Regions from separate parts of the Nostoc sp. UHCC 0252 genome, predicted to be linked through region 1. Evidence: riboswitches for the same ligand, from Rfam matches in the RefSeq annotation. Region 1 holds a riboswitch; each other region holds the start of a gene.

Region 1 (9,727 bases):
CGTCGCCGGAGTGAAAGTCATTCAGCAGAAATTGATTCAGTAACAGTCGAACCACCAGCAACATATTTTGCAGTGTTGTATCTATATAAAGAACCGGGGGATAAGCCATTGCACGCCTTGGGTGCAGAACTCTGGCTGGGGCAAAAACCTGTTTGTCGCCTGGAACCAATTCACTGCTTTGGACTAACGGCTGGCAAGATCCGCGCCTATACAGATCAGGTGTTGCAGGCTTTTGCAAAACAATACAGTGTTTCACTATATCAATATAAGGATATGTTTGAGATTACCTCAAGCTACTGCCCAGTACGACCCTGCCCGTTACATCCAGAATCCTAGAGATGACCACATACCGCCAATTAACCATCTGGGATGTATTAGATGAGTTGTCCGAATCTCCACCAACTTCTTCTCTTGATGCTATGTGGGATTGTTTGGATGCCGAGCTAGAAAAACTACCCTTGGAGGCACAGCTATTAACCGCAGCGCTTGCCTTCAGTCAAATTGCGGATATTCTCAAGTCTCGTGCCGAAGTGCTGTTGCAAGATACCCGCGATCGCAATAGTCTTTTGGGGCCAATTATTAGCACCGATCTCTTTGCTGGTCTAGTGCGGACAACAATGCACCTCGATTTAGATGATTTGATTGAACCGCAAACACCACAAACCTTTAAACCACACGGCCCACACCAATTTTCATCTCCTACTGAGTTGGGTGATTCTGTAGCAGCACCTGTTGAAAAAGCGAATGTTTTGGCAATGCTTGATGAGGTGACAACTTTAGAAGATGTTCGCAATTTGGCATCAGATGAGGATGTGGAAAAATGGCATCGCGCGATCGCTAACTACCTGATAAATGTCAAAGATGAGATTTCTTTAGTTAAACTGCAACGTGTGTTGCAAATGCCGATGGTAGAAGTATGGTTAGGATTATTGCTGGGTGGGTTTACACTAGAACAGCGTGGTGATTTTTATCACAACCATAATGTCTGGGTGAAAAGCTCTCCTTCCTACTACCAATAACAATACATTCGCCATATAAACCCTCACAACAAGAGAAACCAGCACAAGGAAAATCTGGATTTGTTCCAGCAGTTGCCAGATGGGTGATCGAGCGCTCCAATGCTTGGATGGAGCGTTGTAAAATTCTAGTGAAAAACTTTGAACGAACTCTAGCTAGTGCCACTGCCAAACTCAACCTCTGTTTCATCAGGCTAATGATTAAGAGACTTGCAGACCCTTCCTAAGATGTCAAATGGGTTCTCTACGGCGCTGAGGTTCTGGTGAATACCTGATGAAGAGTGCTGCTCAAAATTAGTAATAGTGATATAGTTACTCCAATCGGTTCTGGTGGGAAGCAGCCATCGGACGCAAGGGGGAAAGTCCGGTGTAAATCCGGCGCTGTCCCGCAACTGTGAACCAAAATAAGGTGAGTCAGGATGCCCGCCGGTTAGAATCAATGCGTTTACATAAATCTGCGAGGTACAGATTATGAACAGAAAAAAACAGGCGTTAGTCAGTTTAACGCTGATGGGAGTTATCAGTTTTTACTTGGTAGTTGGTTTACCCAAACCTGCCTACGCCATGCACATTATGGAAGGTTTTTTACCCGTGCAGTGGGCAATTTTTTGGTGGATTGTGGCATTACCATTTTTTCTACTAGGATTGCGTAGTCTGACTCGCATTACCCAAGCTAACCCGGAACTGAAACTACTGCTGGGCTTGGCTGGTGCTTTCACTTTTGTGCTGTCAGCGTTGAAAATCCCTTCTGTGACAGGTAGCTGTTCTCATCCAACAGGGACGGGATTAGGTGCGGTGCTATTTGGCCCACTCACCATGACGGTTTTAGGTAGCTTAGTATTGTTGTTTCAAGCTTTGTTACTGGCGCATGGCGGCTTGACGACGCTGGGGGCAAATGCTTTTTCGATGGCGATCGCTGGGCCATTTGCGGCTTACTGGATATATAATCTGACAATCAAGTTGGGTGGTAAACAAAAAATCGCCATATTCCTAGCAGCTGCGATCGCAGATTTACTCACCTACATTATCACTTCTATCCAACTCGCCCTAGCTTTTCCTGCACCTGTTGGTGGGTTTATCGCTTCATTCACCAAGTTCGCCGGGATTTTCGCTATAACTCAAGTTCCCTTAGCAATTAGTGAAGGATTGCTAACTGTATTGGTGTGGAACTGGCTGCAATCTTATAATCCTCAAGAATTAGAATTGTTGAAATTAATCAAACGGGAACCCCAAGGAAATGAGTCAATCTAAAAAAGGGTTGAGTAACTGGCTGTTGGTAGTAGCTGTATTAGCCTTAGCAGTTGCACCGTTAATATTTGTGCGTGGTGGCGAATTTGCCGGTTCCGATGACAAAGCAGAAAAAGCAATTACTGAAATACAACCTGGATATAAACCCTGGTTTAAATCATTTTTTGAACCAGCTAGTGGTGAAATAGAAAGTTTATTATTTGCTTCGCAAGCAGCTTTAGGTGCTGGAGTAGTCGGTTATGCAATTGGGTTGTATAAAGGACGTTCCCAACAACAAAAACGTGAAGAATGAGCCTGCAAATAGATACTTTAGCTTATACTAATCGACTGCGAAGATTGCCACCAGAACATAAACTAATTTTTGCATTTACTACTCTTGCTATTTCCCTTGCTACCCATCCGCTAGTGCAAATTTTAATCGCGCTTTGGATGGGTATTTGGACAGTTATTTATGCAAGAATTCCGGCTGGTGTTTATTTTCGGTTGTTAATGTTCACCATAGTTTTTTGTTTGACGAGTTTACCAGCATTAATGGTGAATGGGGTTGCGATTAATGATTTGCCAAGGGTACAATTAGATTCCTGGTATGGACTAACTCTCGGACACTTCTATATTTATATCAGTCATAGTGGCAGTATCCAAGCATGGGGAATTCTAACCAGAGCATTAGCCTCTGTTTCTTGCCTATATTTTCTCATGCTAACTGTCCCTTTTACGGAAATTTTACAAACTCTGCGTTACTTAGGATTCCCAGTGCTTTTAACCGATTTATTATTATTAATGTATCGGTTTATTTTCATCCTGCTGAACACAGCCGATGAATTGTGGACAGCGCAAAATTCCCGTGGTGGCTACCGTACTTGGCGAACTGGAATGAAAAGTTTAGCACTACTAATCGGACAACTATTACAGCGAACCTTACAAAAATATAGTCAGTTCTCTCTCGGATTGCAAGCACGGGGTTTTGTAAGTGAATTTCGAGTTTGGCATCCTCGTCGCTATCGTCCTCAAGCACGATATATCATCGAAGCGATTTGCGGTTGTGTAGGATTAATAGGATTAGAGTTTTGGCGAAATGCAGGAATATTTACTCGAATTTGAGCAGGTATATTACACCTATTCAGGCGCACAGGAATCAGCTTTGAATGGTCTAACACTGAAGATTCCATCTGGTAAAAGATGTGCGTTAATTGGGCAGAATGGTTGTGGTAAAACGACGCTATTTTTATTAGCTAACGGTTTATATAAACCTGATTCTGGCGTTGTCCGTTGGCGTGGTGAAGCGTTAACTTATAATCGTAATTATCTGGGTAATTTAAGACAGAAAGTTGGACTAGTATTTCAAGACCCAGAACAACAATTAGTAGCTTCCACTGTTGAAGAAGATATATCTTATGGTTTGTGTAATTTAGGTTTACCAGAACCAGAAATTAAAGACCGAGTAGAACAAGCATTAGTTGAATTTGAACTGACTACTTTAGCAGAAAGACCAGTGCATCATCTGAGTTTAGGACAAAAAAAGCGAGTTTCCATAGCAGATGTGATGGTGTTGCAACCAGAATTGTTGGTGTTGGATGAGCCAACTGCATATCTAGATATAAAACATACTCGTAACTTGATAGCAACCATGAAAAAAATTCATGAAGATGGAACTACTTTATTGATGGCAACCCATGATTTGGATTTAGTCTATCGGTGGGCAGATTGGGTTTTTGTCATGGATAAAGGGCGGCTGATGCTAGAAGGTAAACCACAAGATGTATTTAGCCAGCGTACACTTTTATCAGAGTTAGAGTTGGGCGTACCATTGATATATGAGATGTTATTTGATGGGCTATCTGCTGAGGAGGGAGTAGTTATAGAACGAGTGCGACAACGGATATTAGAGCGATTTCGTAATTTTTCCTGATTATATAGTTAGAGAATCTCAATAAATTAGGGACAATGCTTTTATAAACAATCCAAAAATTTAATCAGTTCATACAATGAATAATAAGTATATACAGTCTGGCTGTTTGTGATTTTCCACAAAAATTGTTTAGAGTTTGATATTACTTCTACTGAGATTGGTAAGCTATTGTGACTTTGATTAACTTTGAAGCCTGCACGTTTTAAAGCACGAATAGTCCATATAGTTGCAATACCCTCACCTATCAAATTAATTTCTCCTTTGTGGGATGTATGGAGATGAAATTCCCCAGAAGCAACATCAAACTCTACACCTTCACTCTCAAAAGTATCAGCAAATGCACCACTCAACACTAAATCTTCCGGTGCGCCAACGTGTAAAATCCCATTAGCTGTTAATAACCAAACCTTATCAGCCAGACGCAAAGCTAAATCTAAATCGTGGGTAGAAAGGAGAATTGCTTGATTGGTTTCTCGTGCTAACTGACGCAATAATTGCATAATTTCCACCCGTCGCGGTAAATCCAGAAAAGCTGTTGGCTCATCAAGTAACATCACAATAGGCGACTGAGCCAAAGCACGCGCAATCATGATTTTTTGGCGTTCACCATCGCTTAATTCGCTAACTTGGCGTTGTGCTAAGTGTACTGCTCCTACAGATTTTATTGCCCAAGTTACTATAGCTTCATCTGCGGGTGTCAAATTTCCCCACCAATCAGTGTAAGGATATCGCCCCAAACTCACCAAGGTGTAAGCTGATAGCATTCCCACATCAACTTTCTCGGTAAGTACCAAACTCAGGCGTTTGGCTAATTCTTGTGGTGCTAACTTGTAAATATTTTCGCCTAAGAGTCGCACTTCACCTGATATTGGGGGTTGCATTCCGGCGAGCGATCGCAGTAATGTAGATTTACCCGCACCATTGGGGCCGAGTAAGCAAACAAGTTCCCCAGCTTGCAGAGATACAGAAATATCAGACGCAACACACCGAACAGTTTTTCGGGATGTCTTATAACCAATAGTCAAGTTATGAGTTGTTAAAATCGAGTTACTCATGAGAAACTTCACCTTAAAAACACTTTGCGTACCTCTGCGCTTACCTTGGCGTACCTCTGCGTTTCAAAAATCTTAAAAAGACTTTTGGGAATTACGCCGCAGAATTACCCAAGTAACAACAGGAGTTCCAATCAAAGCAGTAACAGCATTTAAAGGTAAAACCATCTGACTCACCGCAAGTTGAGAAAACAAATCTGCAAACAATGCTAAGATTGCACCCATCATTGTTACACTAGGGATTAATATCCGATGGTCGGAAGTATTAAAAAGACTACGACAAAGATGAGGAATTGCTACACCTAAAAATGCGATGGGGCCACAAAAAGCAGTAATTGCTCCAGCTAATATAGATGCACTAGTAATAATGGAAAATCTAGTTTTCTGCACCGTTAAACCTAAACTACGTGCATAAGATTCACCTAGTAAAAGTGCATTCAAGGATTTTGATTGCAACACTGCTCCCAATAAACTCAAAAGTATCACAGGAATTAAAACAACTAACTGTTTCCAAGTCACCCCAGCAAAACTTCCAAAAGTCCACATAATATAACTTTGAATGCGTTCTTTGGAGCTAAACTGCAACAAAATACTAACAATTGCACTAGTAGCATAACCAAACAATAAACCTAAAATTAATAACGTCATCGTATCTTGCACTCGGCGAGAAACAATTAACATCATCCCTAAAACTGATGCTGCGCCGAGACTTGCGGCTATGACTAAACCAAAATCGCTAATGATTCCCAAATCTGCTAATAATGTTGGTGTTGTAGCACTTGCTGTCAGCACAACTAACGCTACACCTAAACTTGCACCAGAACTAATACCCAACACAAAAGGCCCAGCTAAGGGATTTTTAAATAAGGTTTGCATTTGTAAGCCACTCACACCTAAAGCCGCACCTGCTAAAGTTGCAGTTAAAGCTTTAGGTAGCCGAAATTTGAGAATAATATGAGTCCATGTCACTTTTTCTGCTTCTTGTCCGAGCAAAACTTTGACTACTTCATTAACAGGAATATCAACTGAACCTAAAGCCAAGTCTAATAAAAAAGCCAAGATTAAACTTATAAGTATAATTAAGAAAATAATGGTTTTGAAAACCGGATTTTTTTGGTTTATTAGGGGAATTTTAAATTTATATTTTTCGCTGAACATTATTAATTAAGTTTGTGGTAATAAAATAGTTTATGGTTAGGTAATATCTCTGGATGCAGTATTTTAATCAAGTCAGATAAAACCATATCTGGGTTACTAATTCCGCCTTCCCAGTAATCATTACCTCCGTTTTCATTGACACGGGCATTATTATTGTAAAGATTGCCCGTTTTCACAGCCTTAAAATCAGCATAGCGATTATCTTCTGCGACTAAATCCTTTAATTTATTCCAAGATTGACTAAAATTCAACCAGTAGTCAGCATTGGCTGCACGTTCCAAAACAACTTCAAAAGATAAAGGTAAACTACCAGAGGATTTATCATCACTCCAAAGATAGTTTGCTCCTGCATCAGCCAGATATTTAGCTACATAACTTTTACCTCCAGGCATATACCAAGTTCCTTTAAAATTGAACCCAACAAATATAGTTGGACGATTTTTTACAGATTTAGCTTTTTCAGCTACTCGTGCATATTTATTGGCAATTTCACTAAATATTTTTTCTGCTTGTTCGTCTTTATTAAAAAACAGAGCCGTAAATTTTAACCATTCGCTTCTTCCCAATGGCGCATCTTCCATATATTCAGAATTTATACCCACTTTCAAACCCGCCTCTGTGAGTTTGCCATAACTATCAGTTTGGGAGTTTCCAGTACCAAAAGTTGTCACTAAGTTGGGATTTAATTCTAATAATTTTTCTATATTCACATTTGAATTATTCCCTACTTGTGCTATCTTTCCGGCTTTGATTCTCTCGACTACATCAGGAGTATTGACTTGTTTAGTATTACTAATACCAATCAATTTATCAACTACACCTAATTTCGCTAGGTGGGGTAAATGAGTAGTAGATAGAGAAACTATGGAATTAATGGGAACTGTAATTACCTGCGCTTGATTAAATTCTTTTGGTGTGGGAGTTCCACATTGGACTAAAACATATTGAAACTTGGTGTTGGCATTCTGCAAAGGATTTTTTGTAGTGACGATTTTGTAGTGTTTATGATACTCTACTGCGAAGCCTGTGGCATGAGTAATCTTGATTTTATTAGGGAAGTAATCAGTATTAGGATCATAGTTTTGAATACAGCCGTTATTATTAGCATTTGTAGAGGTATCAATTGCTGTACTATGGCAAGCAATAATTAAAGTGGCAATTAAGAAGAATTGGCATAAAAAAATAATGGGTTTTGAGTGAGTCAGTTTTACCAATTTCATGGGGTTTGAGATAAATATTATTATTATCACGCAGAGACATGGAGGTGGGCACTTCCGTGGGCGGGTTTTCCGACTTGTACCCCTACAGAGAAGCAAGCTACGCGCAGCGTCTTCGTCGTGCAGAGAGGAATACCAAGAGTACTGCTTTATATCTTTGCGTGAAATTTTTAAAAGGATAAATTACACAGACTCTGGTGGATAACAATGTTCAATAACTTTGTTACCTTTTAGTAAATGTTCATTGACAATAGTTTCAGCTACGCTTGAGTTAACGCGAGTGTACCAAGTTCTATCATCAGAATGAAATACTACTGGCCCTTGTTGGCAAACTTCCAAACAGCCAGATGTTCTCACTTCTATATCTAAACCAGCATTTTCAACTGCGGATTTTAAAGCATCAAATGTGGGTTGCCATTTGCGTGAAGGAAGACAGCGAGTAGAAGTACAAACTGAAATATAAGAATGCTTCAGGGGATTTTTGCTAAACGGGATTGGTTGAATACCCAATACATAAATATCTCTTAATTCCTGATACAAAGCTAATTTTGATACATCAGGTTTCCCTTCTGGTAATAAATTTTCACCATCAACGAAAGGATTCGGTAATAAAATCGTCATCAATTGTTCATCTGCACCATTCCAAAATTGAATTCCCCAACTTCTGGGATTTCCTTCTGTATTAAACCGACGATAAAAAGCCGCACGGCTAACTTGACGCTGCTTCCTGACTCCTACAGGGGTTCTACAAAGAGGCCCACCAAAATTAGTATCAATACACAAATGTAAATGCCAACCTTCAGTCGCTACCGTCAAATATCCATCGTAGAGAATACAAAGTTTTGGTGCAGCATTAAATTCTAATTCCAAAACACTACCTTGGACAATATGCCCCACCCCTACCTGTTGCCAATTTTGCTCAAATAAAGTGTAAAGTAACGATGACAAAATATTACTTCCACAATCAAAATATTCATACTCAATTGTCCCACCTGTAAACAAAGCTTCAGTCACAACTTGATTTAACGGTGTAACCAAACAATTAAATTCACTCATCTTCAACTCTCCTCTGCATGAAAAAACTCTTAACCTTAGAACCTAGAACTCAACCCAACCTGAAAAACCCTCCCCCCATCAGGAAAACCCGGAAACAACTGATAACGCTGGTCAAATATATTATCTACACTACTTGTCAGTATCAAACTATCACTTAAAGGGACGCGCACTTTGAAATCTAAAGTAGTGTAACCAGACAAAAATTCTGTATTTGTGTTATTCGTTGGATACCCATTCAAAGAATTCATGAGCAATCCTAAATACCAACCTTGAGGATTTTCATAAGAAACACCCAAATTTAATTTATCCGCACCTGCAAATCGTAACTCCTTATCAACTTCTGCCGGATTAGAACTTTCTAAAATCCGTGGATCATTAGCTGTATAATTAGCAAAAGCATAGAAATTTTTCGCTAGTTGTAAGTTTAAAGAAGCTTCAATTCCTGTAGTTCTAACCAGTCCGATATTTTCAAAAGTACCTGTATTGCCATTCACCGGTGGTGTCAACCGCTTAAAGGCAATTGTATCTGATACTGTGTTACTAAAGAAGGTCAAACGTAATAAGCCTATGTTACCTAACTTTTGGTCAATGCCAATATCAAAACTATCACCCTTTTCTGGTTTAAGTTCAGGATTACCAATATTAGTAGGATTATTGTTAAATAAATTAGCAATGGTTGGCGCTCGGAAGTTTCTGATATAGTTAGCTCTAAGTGTTGTGGAGTCAGAGATTACGAATTTTGTACCTACAGATGGTGATGTAAATGAGCCATTTACCAAGCTACTGAAATCTTGGCGTACTCCTAAATTGACACTTAAGCTAGAAGTAAGATTATTTTCATATTTAGCGAAAATGGCTCCTTGACTAATACTGTCATCGTAATTTTCTCTATTGAGATTACTGCCATAATTAAAGGTGGTATTACGCACATTTGCATTCCGGTAATCAAAGCCGTAAACCAAAATCTGATTTTTGGTAAGATTCCAACTGTGTGTGGTTTGAATACCGTAAGAAACTTGGTTAGAATCAAACCGATTCTGAGATGAAAGTGCGCCACTACGGTTATCAAAA
Region 2 (10,932 bases), on a different contig from region 1:
CTACACGTTTGATTGACAATACCATATTGCGCGATCGTCAACCCATAATCGCCATTGATGGCCCAGCCGGTGCTGGAAAATCCACAGTGGCGCGACAAGTGGCAGCAAATTTGGGTTTAGTCTATTTAGATACAGGAGCAATGTACCGTGCTGTCACTTGGTTAGTATTGCAAAAGGGGATTGCGATTGATGATGAGTGTGCGATCGCTGAATTAACTAACCTGTGTAAAATTGAACTTACTCCTGCCCAGGATTTACAATCATCCGTGCGGGTTTGGATTAATGGTACTGATGTTACTCAGGTAATTCGCAGCATTGAGGTAACATCTCTTGTATCTGCGATCGCAGCCCAAAGCGCTGTCCGTCAAGCACTGGTTAAACAACAGCAAAGCTGGGGTAAAAAAGGTGGTTTAGTAGCTGAAGGACGAGACATCGGTACTCACGTCTTCCCCGATGCTGAAGTGAAAATCTTTTTAACCGCTTCTGTGAGTGAACGCGCGCGTCGCCGCCAGGAAGACTTTAACAAACAAGGTCAACCCAAAATCAACTTAGAGCAGCTAGAACGGGATATTGCCGAACGTGACTGGAAAGACAGTACCCGCAAAGTTTCACCTTTGCAAAAAGCAGCAGATGCGATCGAAGTTCAAACCGACGGTTTAGATGTGTCTGAAGTCACGGCACAAATTGTTAACTATTACCAGCAGCGTTTATCTCAGTGATAGCTATCGCTATTCACTGTTAGCTTTTTAGTTTCAAAGGGTGGTGGGTGAGTGATGAGTCACTTACCATCCTTAAAATAAATAGATTATTTAACTATTGATTCGAAATTAAGCTTCGTTTAAGAATTAAAACATTACTACTTTTTTAAGTATTAAATCATCTTGCTTTCGACTGATTTTTGTTATTGCCATTAATCCTACTAAAGATAGAAGTATAAAGGCTTGAATTCTTAAATGCTAATTATTATATTGGCCTTTCGCTACGAGATATTAGCCATTTTTATTTATAATCGTGGATTTCTAGCGATTTGACTTATTACCCAATTACTTTGTTTTCGTCTTCACTTTGGTAGTAGAATGACGATGTTAAGTTTTATGTTTCATCATTAAAGACATAAAACCTGAAAAATAAAAGCTGTTAATTTCCCAAGCTTCTGTAATAGCTTAAAACTGGAAACCGGTAAAGAGAGGATTTGACACAATGGCATTTGTACAGCCCCCACTACCCTTCGAAATTAATGCTTTAGAGCCAAATGGCATGAAAGCTGAAACTTTCGAGTATCACTACGGTAAGCATCACAAAGCTTATGTAGACAACCTCAACAAGCTCACTGAAGGTACAGAACTTGCTGATAAGTCTCTAGAACAGGTGATCAAAACTTCCTTCCAAGACTCCTCTAAGGCGGGAATCTTCAACAACGCTGCTCAAGTTTGGAACCACACCTTTTTCTGGAATTCCTTGAAACCGAATGGTGGTGGCGCACCCACCGGCGATCTCGCAGCCAAGATTGATAAAGATTTTGGTAGCTTGGACAAATTCAAAGAAGAATTTTCTAACGCGGCTGCAACTCAATTTGGCAGTGGGTGGTCTTGGCTGATTGATGATGGTGGTACGCTAAAGGTGATCAAAACACCCAATGCAGAAAACCCTTTAGCTCATGGTAAAAAAGCACTCCTAACCTTGGATGTTTGGGAACACGCTTACTACATCGACTATAGAAACGCTCGTCCAGCGTTCATCAAGAATTTCCTAGATAACTTGGTTAACTGGGACTTTGCTGCTGAAAACTTGGCCAAAGCTTAATTAGTTGCTGGCTCGAACTGAGTGCGATGTCTCTTAGTAAGCTGCTCCATAAGTTAATTTACAAAAGTTGAAGCAGAAACTCACATCTTGCACCTAGCCCTAGCGATTAGAAATCGCGGCTATACAAACGAAGTCCGCCTGCGCGGACTAACACAAAACCAAGGCTTTTTAACCTGCGGAGGCAGGTTTTGTCTCGTGTAGCCGCGACTTCTAGTCGCCTGGTGCAAGATATAAGGAAAGCCCACCAGAAAAAGGGAGAAATTCTTTTTAATTTCTCCCTTTCCTGTTTTTCAGTAGTGGGATGGCAATACCCTTGGGTTAAAGAACGAAACCCAACAAATCTTTGATAGTGTTGGGTTTCGCTGCCGCTCAACCCAAGCATATTGAGTGGGACGGGCATCGTCTGAATAAAAGTAATGGCACTAAACTTTTCAAGCTGACTCTTAAAATCTCTGTTTTCTCCTCTGCGTTCTCTGTCGCTCTGCGGTTTAAAAATATTTTATTGAACCACTCCAGACGAAGAATCTTATCCACTTTCAAAGGGCTAATCCTAAAAATATAAAACATTATGGATAGCAAAGAACTAGCACAATACATCGAAGCAACAAATAGCATCACTAAACCTTGGGTATTGGTACAACTGCGCCTCAAGAAATTGCAAGAGCGTCGAGCCACCCTTACAAACGATGTCTACACCAAAGAATTAGAAGACATTTACCAAGATTTGATGAATTTGGGTGAATGGTGGCGCGGTATTGAAGATGAGGTATTTTAAAGTGAGGAGTTATGAGTTTTCCTAACTTTTAACTCTTGCCAAATGTGATTAATCGCGTCTCTACTCCTAACTTAAAACGCAACCTGATGGCTCAAGCTCTCGATCAAGTCGATTATGATACTCTCGATGCCGCAAAACGACGCTTCATCGAAGCTGCAAAACGCACACTTACCTTCGCAAGTGCCTATGGAACCGTCCCCGCATCTGGTCTTGGAGCAAGTGCTAACGCTTTCAGCTTCAACCTCGCTCCATTTATTCAAGCGGGCGCTCCAGAACTTTCTCTAACACTTGTCCCTGAAGGACTAGGAACGGCAGACGATACCCGCCCTGATGACCTTTCTGAAGAAGAACTTCGGCGATTTTGGTGGAATATCGGTATCAAGATGATCTCGTGTTTGACAAACGACGCGGCAACATCAGGGATGCAGACTCTACTTCTTGGTCTTTATCTGCCATCAAGTACTCCTGAAACAATCTTTACCCCCGCTTTCCTTGATGGGTTTCTGGATGGAGTCGTTGAGGGGTGCAAACGAGTAGGGTGTGTCTATCTCTCAGGGGAAACTCCTCAATTAAAAACTAAGATGATTCCAGGCCGGCTCGACATTGCAGGCTCAGTTTTTGGCGTGATGCCGCCTGGTGTTGCTCCCATTGATAGCTCGCGTCTGGATGCTGGAAATAGCATTGTTCTTGTTGAGAGTTCCGGCCCCCATGAGAACGGCTTTACCCCACTGCGAAAGCTTGCTGAGTCTCTTCCTGATGGCTATAGAACAAAACTTCCGAGCGGGCAAGAGTTTTGGGAAGCGATGAATGCTGCATCCTATCTCTACACACCCCTTGTACAGGCGGTGCTTGGCGAAGGAATTCGCCCCACCGCGATGGAGAATATCACCGGTCATGGTTGGCAAAAGTTGATGCGGTCGGTGAAGCCGCTTCGGTATGTTGTCGAAACGATGCTCCCAGTGCCGGAAATATTTACTTTTGTTGAGGGTCATCTAGAAGGCGGGGCAGAGACGATGCTTTCCGTGTTCAATTACGGAGCCGGATTTGCATTCTATACAGAGTCGGAGCAAGATGCAGAAAGGATTGTCATCCTCGCAAGAGAACATAAGCTAACGGCTGTGATTGCCGGAAGGGTTGAAGCGTCCCTTAGCCGCGAGGTGGTGATAGAACCGCTTGGGGTAACGTTGAAGGGAGATTCTTTTGGGATTGCGCGGGGAGTATAATCAGCCGCAAGCGTAGGCATCGCCCGTCGTAGACATCGCTAGTTTTCTTGCAACTATTGAAAACTTACTCATGCGGTGCCTGCGGCGGGCTACGCCTACGCTAAAGTCATTAGAGTGTTCCAAAAAATAAATGATCCAAAACCCGTCATTGCGAGCGAAGCGAAGCAATCCTAGCCCTTGTGATTGCTTCGCTTCTCTACGAGACGCTCCGCGAACGCTTGCAATGACAATTGAGCATTTTTTTACTTGGAGTACTCTTACTAGATTAAATAAATTTAGTGCATTTACTTAGATGCAGCTTTTTTGGATACACTATATACTTTTGTGTCTTAGGCTGATTATTCTCTTAAATATCTGAAAATAAGCCATTTAGCACAAATAAGATAGACGTATTTATAAAATTTAACATGCAATATTTTTTACCACTCATATTCAAAGTAGTGTAAATTACCCATGACTACTGAGGTTAAGATTTGCTAACGTAGTCTTAACATATTGAAAAATTTTCTGAGAAAGCTGAGAAAGTAGCCACCAATACTAATTTGCAGTGTTGGAAATTTCTCATCTGTAAATGGGGCGTTTTAGTGTGTTGAAAGTATATATTTTTATCCAGAGGGGGTTATGGCTGTAAATTTGGCCCGGACTACTGCTTCGGCAGAACTCTTGAAGCAAGTATTCCAGAATATTGATGCATATAGTTGTCCAAGGTTATTCAACTTTCACATGCACACTATCTACTCGGATGGCAGATTGCAGCCGAGTGCATTGATGGAACAGGCGATCGCTATCGGACTAAAAGGATTAGCGATCACCGACCATCATAGTATTATGGGTTATCAAGCAGCCCTTGCTTGGTTAGAAGATTGGAAGTGGAGTAATTCTGGTGTAACAACTCCTTACCTTTGGAGTGGTGTGGAAATCAATGCAAACCTTCTGGATATAGAAGTTCACATTTTGGCTTACGCTTTTGCTCCAGAACACTCTAGTATGAAACCCTATCTGCAAAGAAGGGCGACTACAGGGCAAGAATATCAAGCAAGTAACGTGATCGCCGCTATTCATGAAGCTGGGGGATTGGCTGTTCTGGCTCATCCGGCCCGTTATAAGCGATCGCATTTTGAGTTAATTCCAGCTGCGTCCCAAAATGGTATTGATGGCGTAGAAAGTTTCTACGCCTACAACAACCCTAAACCTTGGCAACCCAGCGTATTGGAATCAGAACAAGTGCAAAAGTTGGCTGACGAATACTTTCTTTTCAATACCTGTGGTACTGACACCCACGGTTTGAGCTTGCTACAACGCTTGTAAAGATGAATCAATTAGTAGTGTTCCAAGATTTTCGATCCCCTAACTTCTTTAAAAAAGGACTTAGTTCCCTTCTTTTTGAAGAGGGTTAGGGAGGATCGCATCTTAACCCCAGCCTATTGGTTCAAAGCCGATTCTTAGTTGGGATCACAATCATTGAGAAATAGGGCACTTTATCTGGATCAACTTCATCCAGGGGTATAATTCGTTGCTGTGAGGTTGATGCCCGCTCAATATATCTTGCTCGTGATGCTAACCCTAATTTATGCAAGACATCTCGTACTTTGGTAAAGTGACGACCTAGCTTCATAATTGCTGCTGCATCAGTCATCAGCAGATGTGTAGTCAGTTCTTCTGCCGGCAATGGCGCGGGTAGAACAGTGAGAATATCGGTGTAATAGGTGAAAGGTACACCCAAGGCTACCGGACAAGCCATTAACGAAGAAACTCCGGGGATAACTTCTGTTGGGTACTCTTCAGATAACCGTGTGAAAACGTACATGAAGGAACCATAGAAAAATGGATCGCCCTCGCATAGCACCACCACATCTCGACCGGCTGCTAGATGGTCAGCGATTGGTTGAATTTCTTTATCATAAATAGACTTGGCCTTTTCTGGTTCCAAAGCGCGGGGGAGATGAAATAACACCTCGATTTGATTGCCAGGAAGATATTGCGCCACGATCGCTCTAGCGACACTTTCTTTATCTGTGGCTGATTGATAAGCTACCACCGGAGCCGCACGTAATAACCGCAGTGCTTTGAGAGTCAATAGTTCGGGATCGCCTGGGCCGACACCAATTCCGTAAAGACGACCTTTGTCCATATTCATTCTTCCTCCGTTGCCAGGGCGTTAACTGCTGCGGCTGCGATCGCACTTCCACCGCGCCGACCATGTAAGGTCAAAAATGGCACATTCCTGCTGTCTGCTGCCAATGCGGCTTTTGATTCGGCTGCACCGACAAATCCCACTGGAAAGCCTAAGATAATCGCAGGTTTCGGCAGTCCTTCATCAAGCATTTCTAATAGCCGGAATAGTGCTGTGGGCGCATTACCGATTGCGATCACCGATCCTTCAAGGTGCGATCGCCATAATTCTAAAGCTGCCGCCGACCTTGTAGTACCCATACGCTGGGCAAGTTCTGGCACTTCTGGCTCGTTAAGGGTACAGATAACTTGATTATTTGCAGACAACCGTCGCCTAGTAACGCCATCGGCAACCATCCGGCAATCGCACAGAATTGGCGCTCCTGCTGCTAGTGCTGTCCTTGCAGATTGTACTGCTGTTGGTGAATATCCCAAGTCAGTGACAATATCCGTCATTCCACAGGCGTGAATGAGACGCACAGCAACTTTTTCTACATCTGGTGGCAGCACATCTAGGTTCGCTTCTGACCGGATGATTGCAAAAGAATTGCGGTAAATTTCGTTGGCATCTCGGATGTAGTCGGGCATTCGATTTGGGATTTTAGATTTTGGATTTTGGATTGACTGATGAAAATCGAAAGGCTTAGATTGCCGACTTCTCTAGAAGGTTAGGAATCTTGTTATTTACAAATGATTTAGGAATAATATTAAATAACTGCTGTAATTGGGCGATCGCATATCGATTAGCAAATTTCCCAAAGGACTCATCAGAATTTAGGCGTTCAATTTTATATACATCTAGCATCCGCTCTATTAATGCAGGTAGTTCGGCAAAAGTTACATATTGATATATTTCACGTCCGAATTTCTGCTTGCTGTCACCAACATAAATGTGATAGCCCTCCACAGTTTCATTGTCAGCCTCAATGCTGACACCGAGCAGAGTAATATCACTCTTGGTATGCTGGGCGCAGGATTTTTCGCAGCCAGTGAAGTGGATATTAACAGGGCAATTGAGAATAACGCGAGTTTCAAGATACTCTGCTAATGCTAATGCATGACTTTTGGTGTCCGTGGCAGAAGAGGCGCAACCCTTTTTTCCAGAACAGGCAACTAATGCACTCTTGATATTAGTTGCTGAGGAATCCAATCCTAAGAAAGCAATTTCTTGCAGGACATCGCCAACCCATTGCTGAGGAATATCTGTTAGCAACAGATTTTGCCAAGGGGTTAATCGAAGAGTGCCGCTACCGTATTTCGTTGCTAAATCTGCTAAACCACGTATCTGGTTACTCTCCAATCGTCCAAGGGGTAAGACGACACCAATGTAAAATAAGCCTTGCTGACGTTGGGGATGGATGCCAATATGCTGATACTTCGCATCTGACCGCTCCCCCAGTCCCTCTCCTACAAGGAGAGGGGAGAATTTCTCACCCTTCCCTATTAGGGAAGGGGGTTGGGGGGTTAGGTCACTGCATAAAAGAGAAAAAGGTAGACGCTGCTCAACTTCCTGAAGATAATTTTCACAACCTAAAGTATTCAATAACTCTAAGAGACGTAGCCGACGCTTACTTGTAGTATTACTATGAGCTAGATAGACATCCGCCAAAGCTGCCAAGACGGGCAAACATTGCTCTGGTGATAACAAAATTCCCATATCGCTAGGCGGTTGCCCCTTTGCGCCGACACTCAGATAAAGGCGGAAATAAACATTACCGTCAACTAAGGCAGCAGCAAATAGGATATCATTCAAGCGATCGCACACCCGAATTATCTCACCACCATCAAAGCAAACGCTAAATTTTGCCGACAATCCAGAAAGCGCCGGATGTGTAGCAATATAATCATCCCAACTTTGGAAAAAAGGGCGAGTGTCGATTAATTCTAGCGGGTCGATACCAGCAGTTGGGCTGGTCATAATATTACGGATGTGGTCTACAACAGGATTACGAGAACCTAGTCCCATATCCTGTAGATGTTTCAGAACCTCAGCATTTATCCCCGTGCGGATTTCGCGGACTTGTAGGTTAGCTCGATTAGTCACATCTACATAGCCGCCACCGTGCTGTTCTGCTATATCTGCGATCGCACGGCACTGCTGACTACTAATAATTCCACCTGGTATTCTAATGCGAGATAATATACCATCGGCGGCGGGTGTAGCATAAAACAAGCCAGGACAAGTGGCAAATCCTGAAAGCAAACTTGGAACTCCTTCCCCGTGCAACGCAGGGAGTATAAGGTGAGTGTGTCTTCTCTGACATCTTGAGAGTTGGCATTCTGACTTGGGTGATCCCATCACAGCTGCGGCACAGTCCCGGAATTTCACCGGAGTTTCCCAACTCCAAGCTTTAGTAATTTAGCACGAGAACGCAGTCAGAATATTTAATGCTTCATATTTTGAATCAACCTATCCACGCCCAAAAGCGTGAATTCGATGGCTCATGTAGTAATCGCCTAATTAGATTTAATAAAAAGACTTCTCCCTGGTTTTACTACACGAAACTGTCTTTTTCTGAGTCAGAGAGGGGCAGATTTGAACGAAAAACATAATTTTGAGCGACTTTCCAATAGCGCGAGAACCGCTTGAGGTCAATATAGCCGTCATACTCAAAAAATGGTTCTACTTCTAGTACTTCCACTGCTATCGAACCTTCTATTTGATTGCAGATATCATCAAATCGGGGGCTGGGACTGTTGGCTGTGACAACTAAATTTGCATCATGTTCTTGAGCAAAAGTTAAAATTTCTTGTCCCACATCGCCACGACGGATAACAACGGGTAACTCCAGCAAACATTCGTAGATAAAAGCGATGCGTTTGAGACTCAGTTGCCATTCTTCTATCAAAGCCTCGTCCCAAACCCAGATAGCTGGCGCATCAGGGTATTGTTCTAATGCGGGATTATTTGGACTGAGGCAGTCTCCATGTACCCAAACAATTGGTTTATTCATTTTTCACTTTTTACCTTTTTTTCCACGTTGCCAACTTTGGCTATTAGCTTGTTTGCTAAATTCCCCTTTGGGAAAAAGTCGCTGTTCTAATTCTTCATAGCTGCCTTCAAAATCACAATGACCGTAAAGGGGACATTTCTGGCAATAAATGCCTTTGGTGTAGCGTTCTAAATTTTCACGGTTGAAAAAATATGGTTTCTGACTAAAGGTGCTGGCAACCCATTGCCATGACATATTATTACTAGCAGGATCTCCATCTAAAAGGTGTTCTAGAAACCATTTAGCTCCTGCTTGCCAACGAATATGCAGCCAATGGACAATGTAAGCCGCTAGCCACATTCGGGCGTGGTTATGTAGATAGCCAGTTTCTTGCAAGTCACGGCTAAAACTGTCGATGCAAACTCTACCTGTGGTTCCTTGTCTGATATCTTGCGGCAATTCGGGTGCATATTCAGCCACAGTGTAACCAGTTTTGTACTCTTCCTGGTCTTTCCAGATTCCATCTCCTAACTTGGCATACAACTTTTGCCAGTAGTCGCGCCAGCCTAACTCGTTAATTAGTTTCGTAGCATCATTTTGGTGCTGTACCTGTTCAAGGACATAATCTCGAATTTCTCGCAAACTCAAAACGCCATAGCGAATATAAGGCGAAAGTCGCGTGACTGCACCTGCAAAAAAATTTCGTGTTTGCGCGTAGCTTAGTGCATCAATTTTTTGCAGCGCTTCTTGTGCAGCTTTGCGTCCTCCCACAGTTTCGCTGATGTGGCGATCGCGTTCTGCTGCATCTGGGAATTGTTCGCGCAGGTAGGCTACCAACTCATCGCGGTTGGTAAATTCGCGTTGCATATCTTTAGTCATGTGAACTTTGAAGGATGAGAATAAATAAAAATACTTGTAAGTTAAGTCATTATTATCGCGGATAAATATAAGCGATCGCTCTCAACCTGATGGGAGAACTTTTTTCATAGTAAGCAAAGATGAATCAGTGCGTAGACTTGCAAGAACCGCAGGCATCGGTCATTGTCCTAATTTTTACTGGTGACGTGAATATCCCAGTAAGGCTAGACTGTCAGGGCAAATTGTGTTGCAAAAAACACCATGACCCTCTGCATTAATCCCGATTGCCCAAGACCCCAAAATTCTGAAAATATACTGTTTTGTCAAGCCTGTGGCTCAGAATTGCTCTTAGAAGGACGGTATCGAGTGACTCGCCAATTAGGTGCTGGTGGTTTTGCCAAGACATTTGAAGTCAACCACGCTAACACCCTCAAAGTCTTAAAAGTTCTGATGCTGGATGATGCCAAGGCAGTATCGCTGTTTCAGCAAGAGGCACAAGTCTTAAGCCATCTGAATCATCCCGGAATTCCAAAGGGAGATGGGTACTTTACCTTCTCTCCCAAAAATAGCCAAGCGCCACTGCATTGCTTGGTGATGGAGAAAATCGAGGGGTTGGACTTGTATCAATATATGGAACAACGAAGTAATCGCCCCATTGATGAAAAGTTAGCACTTTTATGGCTAACTCAGTTGGCAAATATTTTGCATGAAGTGCATCAGCAGAACTTTTTTCATCGAGATATCAAGCCAGCAAATATTATGCTCAAAGCCGATGGACATCTGGCTTTGATAGACTTTGGTACAGCAAGAGAAGTTACATCAACCTATCATCAAAAAGCAGCAGGCCAGAATATAACAGGGATTTTTTCACCTGGTTATACACCACTAGAACAAGCCAATGGTAAAGCCGTACCACAATCAGATTTTTTCGCCCTCGGTCGCACATTTGTTTATTTACTTACTGGCAAATCTCCAGATCAATTTTCTGAAGACCCGCGAACTGGTAAGTTAATGTGGCGAGACAGTGCCTCACAAATATCTAAGCAGGTAGCTGGTTTGATTGATTACCTGATGGAAGCATTTCCTGGCAAGCGTCCTCAAAATGCCCAAATGATTTTTAGGTGTCTATCAGAACTTAATTCAACTGTACAGTCATATTCCCCTTCTT
Region 3 (10,932 bases), on a different contig from region 1:
CTTAATAGTTCACTTTATTTATTGCCAACTTTTTAAGCTATTACTTAAAGTTATTTATTATCTGTTATTCATCTGAATTTTGTATAGAACAAAGTGGAGGCGATGTCTATGCTTACGGTTCTCAAAATTAGCAATTCTCTTTTTCATCGAATACGCAGTAAGGCGGCACAGCTAGCTGCACTACCCTATTAAAAGTATAAATTTTTAGGACTTATGCCCTGTACAAAGTAATTTTTTTAGTATAAATACGTCGTTTATATAGGAATTTGGTTTGATTTCTGAAAATATCCGTAGGATGTGTTGGCGACAGCGTAACGCATCAAAGCCTTGATAATAGTGCGTTACGAACTCCGTTATAACATACTCTAAAATACCTAATTTCGTTCAAAAATCAAATAGTAATCCTATAGCTTTTTATTAAGCTTCTTTGATGGGAAATAGATCAACGCTGTAGGGGCAATTCATGAATTGCCCCTACGATAGATGTCGTTTTTCAAATCATCTATCTTCAGTCTTGATCTATTATCCTATAAATCCCACCTCTAGAAGGGATGGGTGCGTCAATGCTAATAGAATACTGAAACGCATTTAGCGTCCAACTTGGTTAGAGATATTTTCGCCTGTCTGTGCCGCGCTATTTCCTACATCGCTAGCAGTTTTCTGAGCGCCCTCTACATACCCAGAGCCAAATTCTTTAAAGGCTTCTGCTGACTCTTCTCCAATCTTCTCAAGCCTTTTACCAAGAGAGCCTTCTGTTTCACGAGCTTCTTTATTCCACTGCCCTGTTGTTTTGGGTCTTTGAGCATCATTTTGCTCTATCTGTTCACGAACTCTTTCCTTTAAGCCTTTGTCATTTTGCCCATAAGTAACATTCGTTGTCAGTACTAGAAAGCCAACTAGGACAACAGCCACGAAACTTTTTACCTGAAGTCCTTTAAGTAAGGAACTGATCTCAGAAATCGTCCTAGAAATTAAACTTATCATGCTAATTCACTTATTTTGGAGTACAAATAAACCCTAACTATAAAAAGGTAATTCTTCTTCTAACAAAAGGCATATTTTAGTTATAAAAAAGAAATGATTTCTAAATCTTTAGGAAGAGGCGATTGATTAGATATTATAGATATTTACAATAGATTATCACCTTTCACTGAGTTATTATCTATTTTTTCACCAACTTTTTTATTAGTTTCTAATACTTTTAGCGTAGCATCTATTTCAGTATTTTTTTGCTTCAGAATCGCTTCACGTTCTAAATTGATGGTTTCGGTTGATAATTGACATAATGTTTCTAAAGATATTTTGCCTTCAGCATGTAGCACTTCTAATAAATTTGACGCTGATTCTAAAATTTGCTTTCCACTTCTTATTTGAATCCTCAACTTCTCTTTAGTGGCATCGAAGATAACGAAAATCGATATTTTCCGCCAAATTTTTTGAGTCGAAGCTACAATTTTACAGGAAGTAACAATCTTTCCCTTTTCTGGCAAATGAAGTTCTAAACCTGAATCTTGAATGCTTTTTTGGATTTGCTCAAGAGGTAGTGAAGAGATATCAGTAATTAGATGATCAATATTAATAAAATCTGCCAAATCAGGAAGATTGACAATCGTATCATTTAATGATTCAAATTGAAAGGTAATATTGTTGCCTAAAGGGTCTGTAATAGCATTAAGTTGTACAGGATATGGGGGCTGTGGTACAGACCCTTTTTCATAAAATGAGCGACCTTCAGGAGTAACTGTAATTGGTGATGTTGCTGATAGAGTTTGTAATGAACGAAGATTTGCAGTAGTAGTTTGAATAAATACAGAATCCAGTGCAAGTATAGAAGCTAATTCATCCTCTGTTGGTGGGGGCTGAAATTCAATAGCAGCGCGGATAATAAATTCTTCGAGTATGTTAAATTGTCGTGGTTCTTTGATATTGACTTCTACAGGAGTTTGACGCAAGCTATAGCGAAATTGGCGGGCTGCTAAAACTGATAAACTAGGACTTTGCGCTTCAATTTCGTTTACAACATCTTTGAGATTTTTATCAATAGGTTTATCAGAAGAAGCGAGTAACATCAGTGATATCTCCATGTTAAAAGAGGCAGGGGAGCAGGGGGCAGGGAGCAGGGAGAAAAAGGAAGAATTATTTATCCCAGCTAAGAACTCCTTGCTCCCAACAGCTGCCTCTCCGGTGAAATTTTTAGATAGGGCAATGATTTAGCAGGTGAAAAATATTTGTGGGTGAATTAAACAAATTCACGGTATCGAGATGCCTTAACAGGTGCATGTTCTAACTGACAGTAAGGGCGGCTATAACTTAGTGGTGACTCTAAAGCGTGCCCATGTAAAAACTCTGGATTGCTCATTACCTGTTCAGTTGGGCCATCGTATACGACTTTACCTTGACTGAGAACAACTGTGCGATCGCATAAATCCAAAGCTAAATCTAAATCATGGGTTGCAATCAGTTGTGTCAGAGGTAAAGTTTGTAGCAATTCAATGAATTGACGGCGGGAACGGGGATCTAACTGAGCAGAGGGTTCATCCAATACTAATACTTGTGGGTTCATAGCCAAGACTCCAGCGATCGCAATCCGCTTCTTTTCACCTCCAGATAAATTATTTGTATAGCGTTGCCCATACCATTGGGGATCAATATCAACTGCTGCCATTGCTTGCAGAATTCGTTCGATCAATTCATCACCTTGCACACCCAGATTTAACGGCCCAAAAGCAACATCTTCCCAAACTGTTGGCATGAATAGCTGATTATCTGGGTTCTGAAACACCAAACCCACAAAATTCCGAATATTTTGCAAATTTTCCGAGTTTATAGACCACTCTCCAATAGTCACTTCTCCCGCTTGCGGCATGATAATTCCATTCAGATGTAACAGCAGCGTGGATTTTCCCGAACCATTGGCTCCGATTAGCGCCACTCGTTCTGTTGCCTTGATAGACAAATTTATTTGGTCTAAAGCTTGAGTTCCATCAGGATAGGTATAGCTAAGATTTTGAATTGATATTGGATTATGGTGCATTGAGATAATGTGAAAAAAGGTTATTTCCGCCAGTAAATAGCCTGACCCAATAGTGCCAAAATTACAGTTAGACTTAAAGCCACAACGTCAGATCGTCCTCCTGGCGAGACTTTTTCCATCATTGGTGGTACTCCTTGATAGCCTCGTGAGAGCATCGCTTGATAAACGAGATTTCCGCGATCGTAAGTACGGATAAACAGCGCTCCAATCATGTTGCCAACAATTAGCCGGATAGAGCGATTGCTGTTCATCAGATTTCGAGACTCCGCCGCCCGACGCATAGCGTTAAACTCGCCGATCAACACGCTGATATAGCGATACATAGATGCCAGAATTGCTACTAATAGTGGTGGAGTTCTTAATTCCAGCAGGGCATGAAGCAGGGCTGTTACCGAAGTTGTTAAAGTCAGTAAGTTTAGTATTAGCAGCGATAGCAATGCTTTAAGCGTGACGCTACCCAAGACAGTTAGCCCCACTGTCGTAATCTGCAATGATCCCCAAGACCATAACACCTCGCCACCACCCCGAAATAAAGTACCCAGGAGAACGACACTAATAAACGTTAGCTCAACTGCTAACCGTTTCACTAGTACTGATAGGGTGACTTTACTAAGCAAGACTAGACTGATTAAAGCTAATCCATAAATAGCCCAAGTCCACCAATGCCCATTTGGTGTTAGAGCATTGGCAAACACAAACAATAAGGTACAAAGTATCCGAGTACGGGGAGCGAGTTTGTGCCAAAGAGTAGCTTGTTTGCTATCGATATCCAGCACAAACGCCCCAACGTGCAGCAGCATGATGTTCAGTTCCTATCTGTATTTAATTACTAATTACGAATTGTTAATCTGGCGCATCTGAGTCTGAATCAGCATTATTCTGTGTAGAAGGTGAACTAGAACCACGAACAACTAGTTTGCCAATACCCCAGGCTAAACCAAAAGTTGCTAGTGTTCCGACTAACCCAGCTAATGGAGTAGCGATCGCTTCTGGTACTCCTCTAAGGGCATACTCATCAAAAATCCCATAAAAGGGTAATTTGTGAGCGGGTTTATCTTCGAGTGCTTTGTTGTCAAACTTCAAGTCTTCTGAGACTCTATCTAGCCCATCTGGGTTTTGACTTGCTAGTGGCGAAAGGAAAATTGCAATCAACAGGGCAATACCTAAGCCAGCGATAACAAAAGCTTGGTTGCGCGATCGCGAAAGGTTGCTACTCATAAGTATTAAATCCTGATTCAACACACACCTTTTAATAACGAGAGACGGGACGAGACACAGGTGATTTTATCTTACGAGGTGGATCGTAAAATAAATCAGGTCGAGTCCGCCAAATAAAGCTGAGTGCTACGACGGTGATCAGCGCTTCGCCAATGCCAATTACAATATGCCAAGAAGCCATCGCTGTCAAACCTACCATCAGAGGAACTGTTCCAGACACAGCTAGTTGTAAGGCACACACAACTGAAGCTACCATTACACTTGTCCAAGCAGCGATCGCCGCACCAATTGTCATACCCCGCAAGGTATCGCGCCCAGTAGCAAATCTGACTGTGCGATAGAGATAGTAACCACCAAAAGTCCCAATTAATCCCATATTAAAGATGTTGGCTCCTAAAACGGTCAGTCCACCATCTTGAAACAGAACAGCTTGCACGATGAACACTGCAACCATAACTAGCGAGCCAGCCCAGGGGCCTAATAAAGCTCCAGCTAGTGTTCCGCCTAAAAGGTGTCCAGAAGTGCCTCCTGGAATCGGGAAATTGATCATTTGCGCTGCGAAGATAAATGCTGCACAAACTCCCATTAAAGGTACAGCCCGTTCTTGGTATTCTGCCTGCGATCGCTTAGTCGCTACTGTAATTAGACTTAGGGCAATTATCCAGGTGATCAGGATAACGGGTAAGTTCAAAAAGCCATCTGGAATGTGTAGAGCTAGCGGCTGTATTACCCAGTACAGCCAGCCGAAGGACGAAGTACCCATAAATGGTATTGTTTCCATATTCTCAGAAGTGTCCTTTGCAGCCAGATTGTATTTAAACGTTTAGTTGTCTAGTAGACCACGTATTCTCTAAAAACTTCAATCCAGTGGGGGGGCATATTAAACCAATTCGCAATGGGCTTCGCCCCGCTACGCTAACGCAATTTCCGATTTGCAATTACGTTTTGTGACGGGGATTTGAATTAGGCATCAAAACGTGTTGCCCCTATTAGGCAGGGACTTAAACCCCCAAATTTTGTTAAATACAATCAATTTAGGTTGATAGGATTATTTTGTTCGCGGTCTTGATGCTTGAGCAATAGTGATATAGTTACTCCAATCGGTTCTGATGGGGAGCAGCCATTGGACGCAAGGGGGAAAGTCCGGTGTGAATCCGGCGCTGTCCCGCAACTGTGAGCCAAAATTAGGTGAGTCAGGATGCCCGCCGATGGGAACCAATTCGTTAACATAAATCTGCGAGGTACAGGTTATGAAAAGAAAAAAACAGGCGTTAGTTAGTCTAACCCTGATGGGAGTTATTAGTTTTTACTTGGTAGTTGGTTTCCCCAAACCCGCTTATGCTATGCACATTATGGAAGGTTTTTTACCAGTGCAGTGGGCGGTTTTTTGGTGGATTGTGGCATTACCATTTTTTTTATTAGGATTGCGTAGTCTGACTCGCATTACCCAAGCTAACCCGGAACTAAAACTACTACTGGGATTGGCTGGTGCTTTCACTTTTGTACTGTCAGCGTTGAAGATTCCTTCTGTCACAGGTAGCTGTTCTCATCCTACAGGGACGGGGTTAGGTGCGGTGCTGTTTGGCCCTCTCACCATGACGGTTTTAGGTAGCTTGGTATTGTTATTTCAAGCTTTGTTATTGGCGCATGGCGGCTTGACGACGCTGGGCGCAAATGCTTTTTCGATGGCGATCGCTGGCCCATTTGCAGCTTACTGGATATATAATCTGACAATTAAGCTGAGTGGTAAACAAAAAATCGCCATATTTTTAGCAACTGCGATCGCAGATTTACTAACCTACGTTATAACTTCTATTCAACTCGCCCTAGCTTTCCCTGCCCCCGTTGGTGGATTTATCGCTTCATTTACCAAGTTCGCCGGAATTTTTGCTATAACTCAAGTTCCCTTAGCAATTAGTGAAGGATTACTAACTGTGTTGGTATGGAACTGGCTGCAATCTTATAATCCTCAAGAATTGGAACTGTTGCAATTAATCAAGCGAGGAAATGGTAATGAGTCAATCTAAAAAAGGGTTGAGTAACTGGCTGTTGGTAGTAGCTGTATTAGCTTTAGCAGTTGCACCATTGATATTTGTGCGGAGTGGGGAATTTGGCGGTTCTGATGATCAAGCCAAAAAAGCAATTACTGAAATACAACCCGGATATCAACCCTGGTTTAAATCACTATTTGAACCTCCTAGTAGTGAGGTAGCAAGCTTGTTATTTGCTTCGCAAGCAGCTTTGGGTGCTGGAGTTGTCGGTTATGCAATTGGGTTGTATAAAGGACGTTCCCAACAACAAAAGCGTGAAGAATGAGCTTGCAATTAGACACTTTAGCTTATACTAATCGACTCCGAAGATTGCCACCAGAACATAAAATAATTTTTGCATTCACTACTCTTGCAATTTCCCTTACTACCCATCCGCTAGTACAAATTTTAATAGCGATTTGGATGGGTATTTGGATAGTTATTTATGCAAGAATCCCGGCTGGTGTTTATTTTCGGTTGTTAATGTTCACCATAATTTTTTGTTTGACAAGCTTACCAGCTTTGATGGTGAATGGAGTTGCTATACCTGATTTGCCCAAGGTGCAATTAGACTCGTGGTATGGATTCGCTTTCGGACACTTTTATATTTATATCAGTCATAGTGGCAGTATCCAAGCATTGGGAATTTTAACTAGAGCATTAGCCTCTGTTTCTTGCTTATATTTTCTCATGTTAACAGTGCCTTTCCCAGAGATATTACAAACTCTGCGTTACTTACGATTTCCTGTGCTTCTGAGCGATTTGTTATTACTAATGTATCGGTTTATTTTCATCCTGCTAAATACAGCTAGTGAATTGTTGACTGCCCAAAATGCTCGTGGTGGCTACCGTACTTGGCATAGTGGAATGAAAAGTTTAGCACTACTAATCGGACAACTATTACAGCGAACCTTACAACGTTATAGTCAGTTCTCTCTCGGATTGGAAGCACGCGGTTTTGTCAGTGAATTTCGAGTTTGGCATCCCCGCCGTTATCATCCTCAAAAGCGGTATATCATTGAAGCTATTTTCGGCTGTGTAGTATTAATAGGATTGGATTTTTGGCGGAATGCAGGAATATTTACTCGAATTTGAGCAGGTTTATTACACCTATCCAGTAGCACAGCAATCAGCTTTGAATGGTCTAACACTTAAGATTCCATCTGGCAAAAGGTGTGCATTAATTGGTCAAAATGGTTGTGGTAAAACTACACTATTTTTATTAGCTAATGGTCTATATAAACCTAATTCTGGTCTTGTGCGTTGGCGTGGTGAACCGTTAAGTTATAGTCGAAATTATCTGAGTAGTTTACGGCAGAAGGTTGGGTTAGTATTTCAAGATCCAGAACAACAATTAGTAGCTTCTACTGTTGAAGAAGATATATCTTACGGTTTGTGTAATTTGGGCTTACCAGAATCAGAAATTAAAAACCGAGTAGAGCAAGCATTAGTTGAATTTGGGCTGACTGCTTTAGCCGAAAGACCTGTACATCATCTAAGTTTAGGACAAAAGAAGCGAGTTTCTATAGCAGATGTGATGGTATTGCGGCCAGAACTTTTGGTGCTGGATGAGCCAACGGCTTATTTAGATATCAAACATACTCGAAACTTGATAGCAACGATGAAAAAAATTCATGAAGATGGGACTACTTTAGTGATGGCAACCCATGATTTGGATTTAGTTTATCGGTGGGCAGATTGGGTTTTTGTGATGGATAAAGGGCGACTGATGCTAGAAGGGGAACCACAAGATGTATTTAGTCAACGGGCACTTTTATCGGAGTTAGAGTTAGGTGTACCATTTATATATGAGATGTTATTTGATGGGCTATCTGCTGAGGAAGAAGTAGTTATAGAACGAGTGCGACGGCGAATATTAGAGCAATTTCGGAATGTCCCGTGAGCATTAACGATGATGAAATTCGACCTCTTTCTCCAGAATTTTAATATCATAACTACCAAAGAAATCGTGTCCCAGTAAGCCGATGCTGGCTTTAGGTGCGATCGCAACCTGAAGATTATTAGCTGTAACTCCACCTACTGCAACAGATTTTACCTTACCTGTTGGGAATTGTACCTCGCTACCATCGGCAATTTGAGCTTGCATTGTACCTGTAGCTTGGAGTTTAAGTGTATTCGCCATATCTTGGGTGATAATAGTTCCACTCGCACCTGTATCTACAATCATTTCAAAGGTTTTCTTGTCATTGAAAGTAACATCAATTACAGGAGTTCCACCAAAGCGGCGTTTGATTGAAACTCGAAAAACTTTGTTGTCTGAAGGTGCGGCTATATTGGTATTGGGACAAAGCCTTTCTAATCCAATGGTTTTACCGGAGGAAGTTATCATATAACATGCTCCGGGATCGTTAGCTGTTGCTTGATTAGAGAATGCTAAAAATATCAGTGTTGGTATTAGTGCGTAGATGTAGCCCGTCGTATATTTTGCATTTAAAGTCATGGTTTTAATCCCATGCTTAAAAATTTTATTCATATTATCTTATTTTCCAAGTTTTTCAATATTTATTAATGCCTAAATTGTTGATAGCAACTAGTTATTATCCTTGCAATACGTGTAGTTTTCAGGTTCTTTTTTGATATTTTTTACAATATATGATTAATTTAAGGCTTAACTTTTTGCCAAGGTAATTTTTTTAACTAACTGCAAATAACGCAAAGTAGGAGAAGGAATAAATGCTTAATTTAACTGGATTGGCTCAATATATATTAGCTATAATTACTGATTTAAAAATTAAAGATTAGGTAAAGACATGATAAAACTACTGAGGGTTGATTGAGTAAGTAAATATTAATTAGCTAACTCAAGGTTTGTTGCTGTATGTACAGCAGTTGCGATCGCATTTTTCACGGCAATATCTCTCTGTTCTAAGATGATATTTTCGCTTACAGTACGCCCAGCGACTACACCGCAGATAGCTGCTGCGGCAAAATTATACACACCTGCCATTTTAAATAGCGTGCCGCATTCCATCTCATAATTTAAGATATTCAAGCGCCGATATTCTTCTGTAATGCCATGCAGCGATCGCATTAAATTTGGATTTGCGGAATCAGTGCGTTCTTGTCCTTCGTAAAAAGTATCAACTGATGCCGTGATTCCTATGTAATGTTCAATCTTTAATTCTCGCGCAGCTTTAACCAAAGCTACTGTCAGAAAAGGATCGGCTGCGGCTGGATATTCCACAGGTGCGATTTCAGAAGCTGCACCTTGGCGACATAATGCTGCACTGCTAATAACAACACTACCAACTGGTATATAAGGTTGAATCGATCCGCAAGTTCCAATGCGAATAATTTGCCGGATTCCTACTTGTACTAATTCATTTACCACAATACTTAATGAAGGCGCACCCATACCGCTAGTAGCTGATAAGATGCTGCGGCCATTTGGTAAATATCCCACGTAGCTATTGAGGCCGCGATTTTCTGACAATATGCGGACATCTTGGAAATAAGTTTGGGCAATTAGGCGCGATCGCTCTGGATCGCCAGATAATAGGGCAATACTGGGAGGTGATGAACCTAAATCATCTTGTCCAAAGCCAATATGATAAAAGCGTTTATTTGGCATAAAGTGACAATTTATCTCAAATTATATGCTTTTTCTAACTATTCCCAGCTAAATCCCGATCGCTAATAGGCTTTACGCAAAAAGACAGTGAAAGCCTTGATATGCCGTAGAGTATTGCCCCAGGGTTAGCGCGTTTACTATATGTTCTCTGTGTAGTTATCGCTAGAAACAGATTTAAAGCGGGAATAATAAAGTGTCTATATCTACTAAATAGTTAGAAATACAATGCAACCCCAAAGTACTGCTGTGATCTTGATTGGTTATCAAAATGACTACTTTGCAGCCGATGGTATTCTATATAATGTCATTGAGGAATCCTCAACGGCCACCAAAGTATTAGAAAACACCGTCGAGCTTGTACAGTGTTTGCTGCAAACTCCAGTGTTGATGATTGCCACACCGATTTTTTTTACGCCAAACTACCAGGAATTGGTTGAACCTGTTGGCATTCTTAAAACTATCAAGGAAGTTGGGGCTTTTCAAGCTGGTACGAAGGGATCGCAGATGATTGATGAGTTGCTACCCTTTAGCAGCAGAATTCTCGAAGTTCCCGGAAAACGAGGATTTAATGCTTTCATCAATACTAACTTAGACATGATTCTCCATGAAAAAGAGATTACTCATGTAGTTCTAGCTGGTGCAGTCACTTCGGTTTGTATTGATTCTACAGGCCGTTCTGCCCATGAGAAAGGCTATCAGGTTGTTGTTTTGTCTGATTGCACTTCTGCTCGCACGGTGTTTGAGCAAGAATTCTACCACACTCATGTCTTCCCCTTATACGCCGATACAATTAACCATACCGAGCTACTTCAGCGTTTGAGAGTACAGTAGAATGTCAGATTTGAACAATGAATTGCATACACAGATTCAGTACAGTTTGATTGAAAAATTGTCTGAATCCGAGCGGCGTTACCGGGAATTGGTGAATAGTCTGCGCGAAATTGTGTTTAAATGCGATCGCTTCGGTAATCTCAATTTCCTCAACCGAGCCTGGACAAATACCCTTGGTTATGGGATAACAGATGTCCTCGGTAGTGCTTTAGGCAATTTCATTGACT

Evidence for each region. A riboswitch is a leader RNA that binds a small molecule or an ion and turns the genes downstream of it on or off. The one in region 1 is predicted to bind cobalamin.
Region 2: another riboswitch for cobalamin. It lies ahead of cobG (precorrin-3B synthase); the one in region 1 lies ahead of VB732_RS05300 (energy-coupling factor ABC transporter permease).
Region 3: another riboswitch for cobalamin. It lies ahead of VB732_RS08470 (energy-coupling factor ABC transporter permease); the one in region 1 lies ahead of VB732_RS05300 (energy-coupling factor ABC transporter permease).

Annotation. Positions count from the first base shown of each region.
Region 1 covers NZ_JAYGHE010000005.1:170,228-179,954, reverse strand. The annotation lists gene VB732_RS05310 (hypothetical protein) at 1-336, shown strand, start outside; gene VB732_RS05305 (hypothetical protein) at 339-1,019, shown strand; cobalamin riboswitch at 1,322-1,462, shown strand; gene VB732_RS05300 (energy-coupling factor ABC transporter permease) at 1,488-2,267, shown strand; gene VB732_RS05295 (energy-coupling factor ABC transporter substrate-binding protein) at 2,254-2,556, shown strand; gene cbiQ (cobalt ECF transporter T component CbiQ) at 2,553-3,365, shown strand; gene VB732_RS05285 (ABC transporter ATP-binding protein) at 3,340-4,173, shown strand; gene VB732_RS05280 (ABC transporter ATP-binding protein) at 4,215-5,228, opposite strand; gene VB732_RS05275 (iron ABC transporter permease) at 5,301-6,383, opposite strand; gene VB732_RS05270 (ABC transporter substrate-binding protein) at 6,386-7,603, opposite strand; gene VB732_RS05265 ((2Fe-2S) ferredoxin domain-containing protein) at 7,784-8,656, opposite strand; gene VB732_RS05260 (TonB-dependent receptor plug domain-containing protein) at 8,692-9,727, opposite strand, start outside.
Region 2 covers NZ_JAYGHE010000042.1:10,964-21,895, forward strand. The annotation lists gene VB732_RS21490 (bifunctional pantoate--beta-alanine ligase/(d)CMP kinase) at 1-719, shown strand, start outside; gene VB732_RS21495 (superoxide dismutase) at 1,201-1,803, shown strand; gene VB732_RS21500 (hypothetical protein) at 1,910-2,203, opposite strand; gene VB732_RS21505 (hypothetical protein) at 2,372-2,578, shown strand; gene VB732_RS21510 (AIR synthase related protein) at 2,623-3,801, shown strand; gene VB732_RS21515 (PHP domain-containing protein) at 4,423-5,109, shown strand; gene VB732_RS21520 (precorrin-2 C(20)-methyltransferase) at 5,231-5,938, opposite strand; gene VB732_RS21525 (precorrin-8X methylmutase) at 5,935-6,561, opposite strand; gene cobG (precorrin-3B synthase) at 6,617-8,176, opposite strand; cobalamin riboswitch at 8,226-8,364, opposite strand; gene VB732_RS21535 (hypothetical protein) at 8,469-8,927, opposite strand; gene VB732_RS21540 (FAD-binding domain-containing protein) at 8,931-9,785, opposite strand; gene VB732_RS21545 (serine/threonine-protein kinase) at 10,026-10,932, shown strand, end outside.
Region 3 covers NZ_JAYGHE010000009.1:78,461-89,392, forward strand. The annotation lists gene VB732_RS08440 (hypothetical protein) at 589-984, opposite strand; gene VB732_RS08445 (hypothetical protein) at 1,128-2,069, opposite strand; gene VB732_RS08450 (energy-coupling factor ABC transporter ATP-binding protein) at 2,240-3,034, opposite strand; gene cbiQ (cobalt ECF transporter T component CbiQ) at 3,055-3,834, opposite strand; gene VB732_RS08460 (PDGLE domain-containing protein) at 3,878-4,252, opposite strand; gene cbiM (cobalt transporter CbiM) at 4,284-5,033, opposite strand; cobalamin riboswitch at 5,337-5,477, shown strand; gene VB732_RS08470 (energy-coupling factor ABC transporter permease) at 5,503-6,279, shown strand; gene VB732_RS08475 (energy-coupling factor ABC transporter substrate-binding protein) at 6,266-6,568, shown strand; gene cbiQ (cobalt ECF transporter T component CbiQ) at 6,565-7,377, shown strand; gene VB732_RS08485 (ABC transporter ATP-binding protein) at 7,352-8,185, shown strand; gene VB732_RS08490 (retropepsin-like aspartic protease) at 8,189-8,743, opposite strand; gene VB732_RS08495 (nucleoside phosphorylase) at 9,092-9,874, opposite strand; gene VB732_RS08500 (cysteine hydrolase family protein) at 10,100-10,705, shown strand; gene VB732_RS08505 (ATP-binding protein) at 10,707-10,932, shown strand, end outside.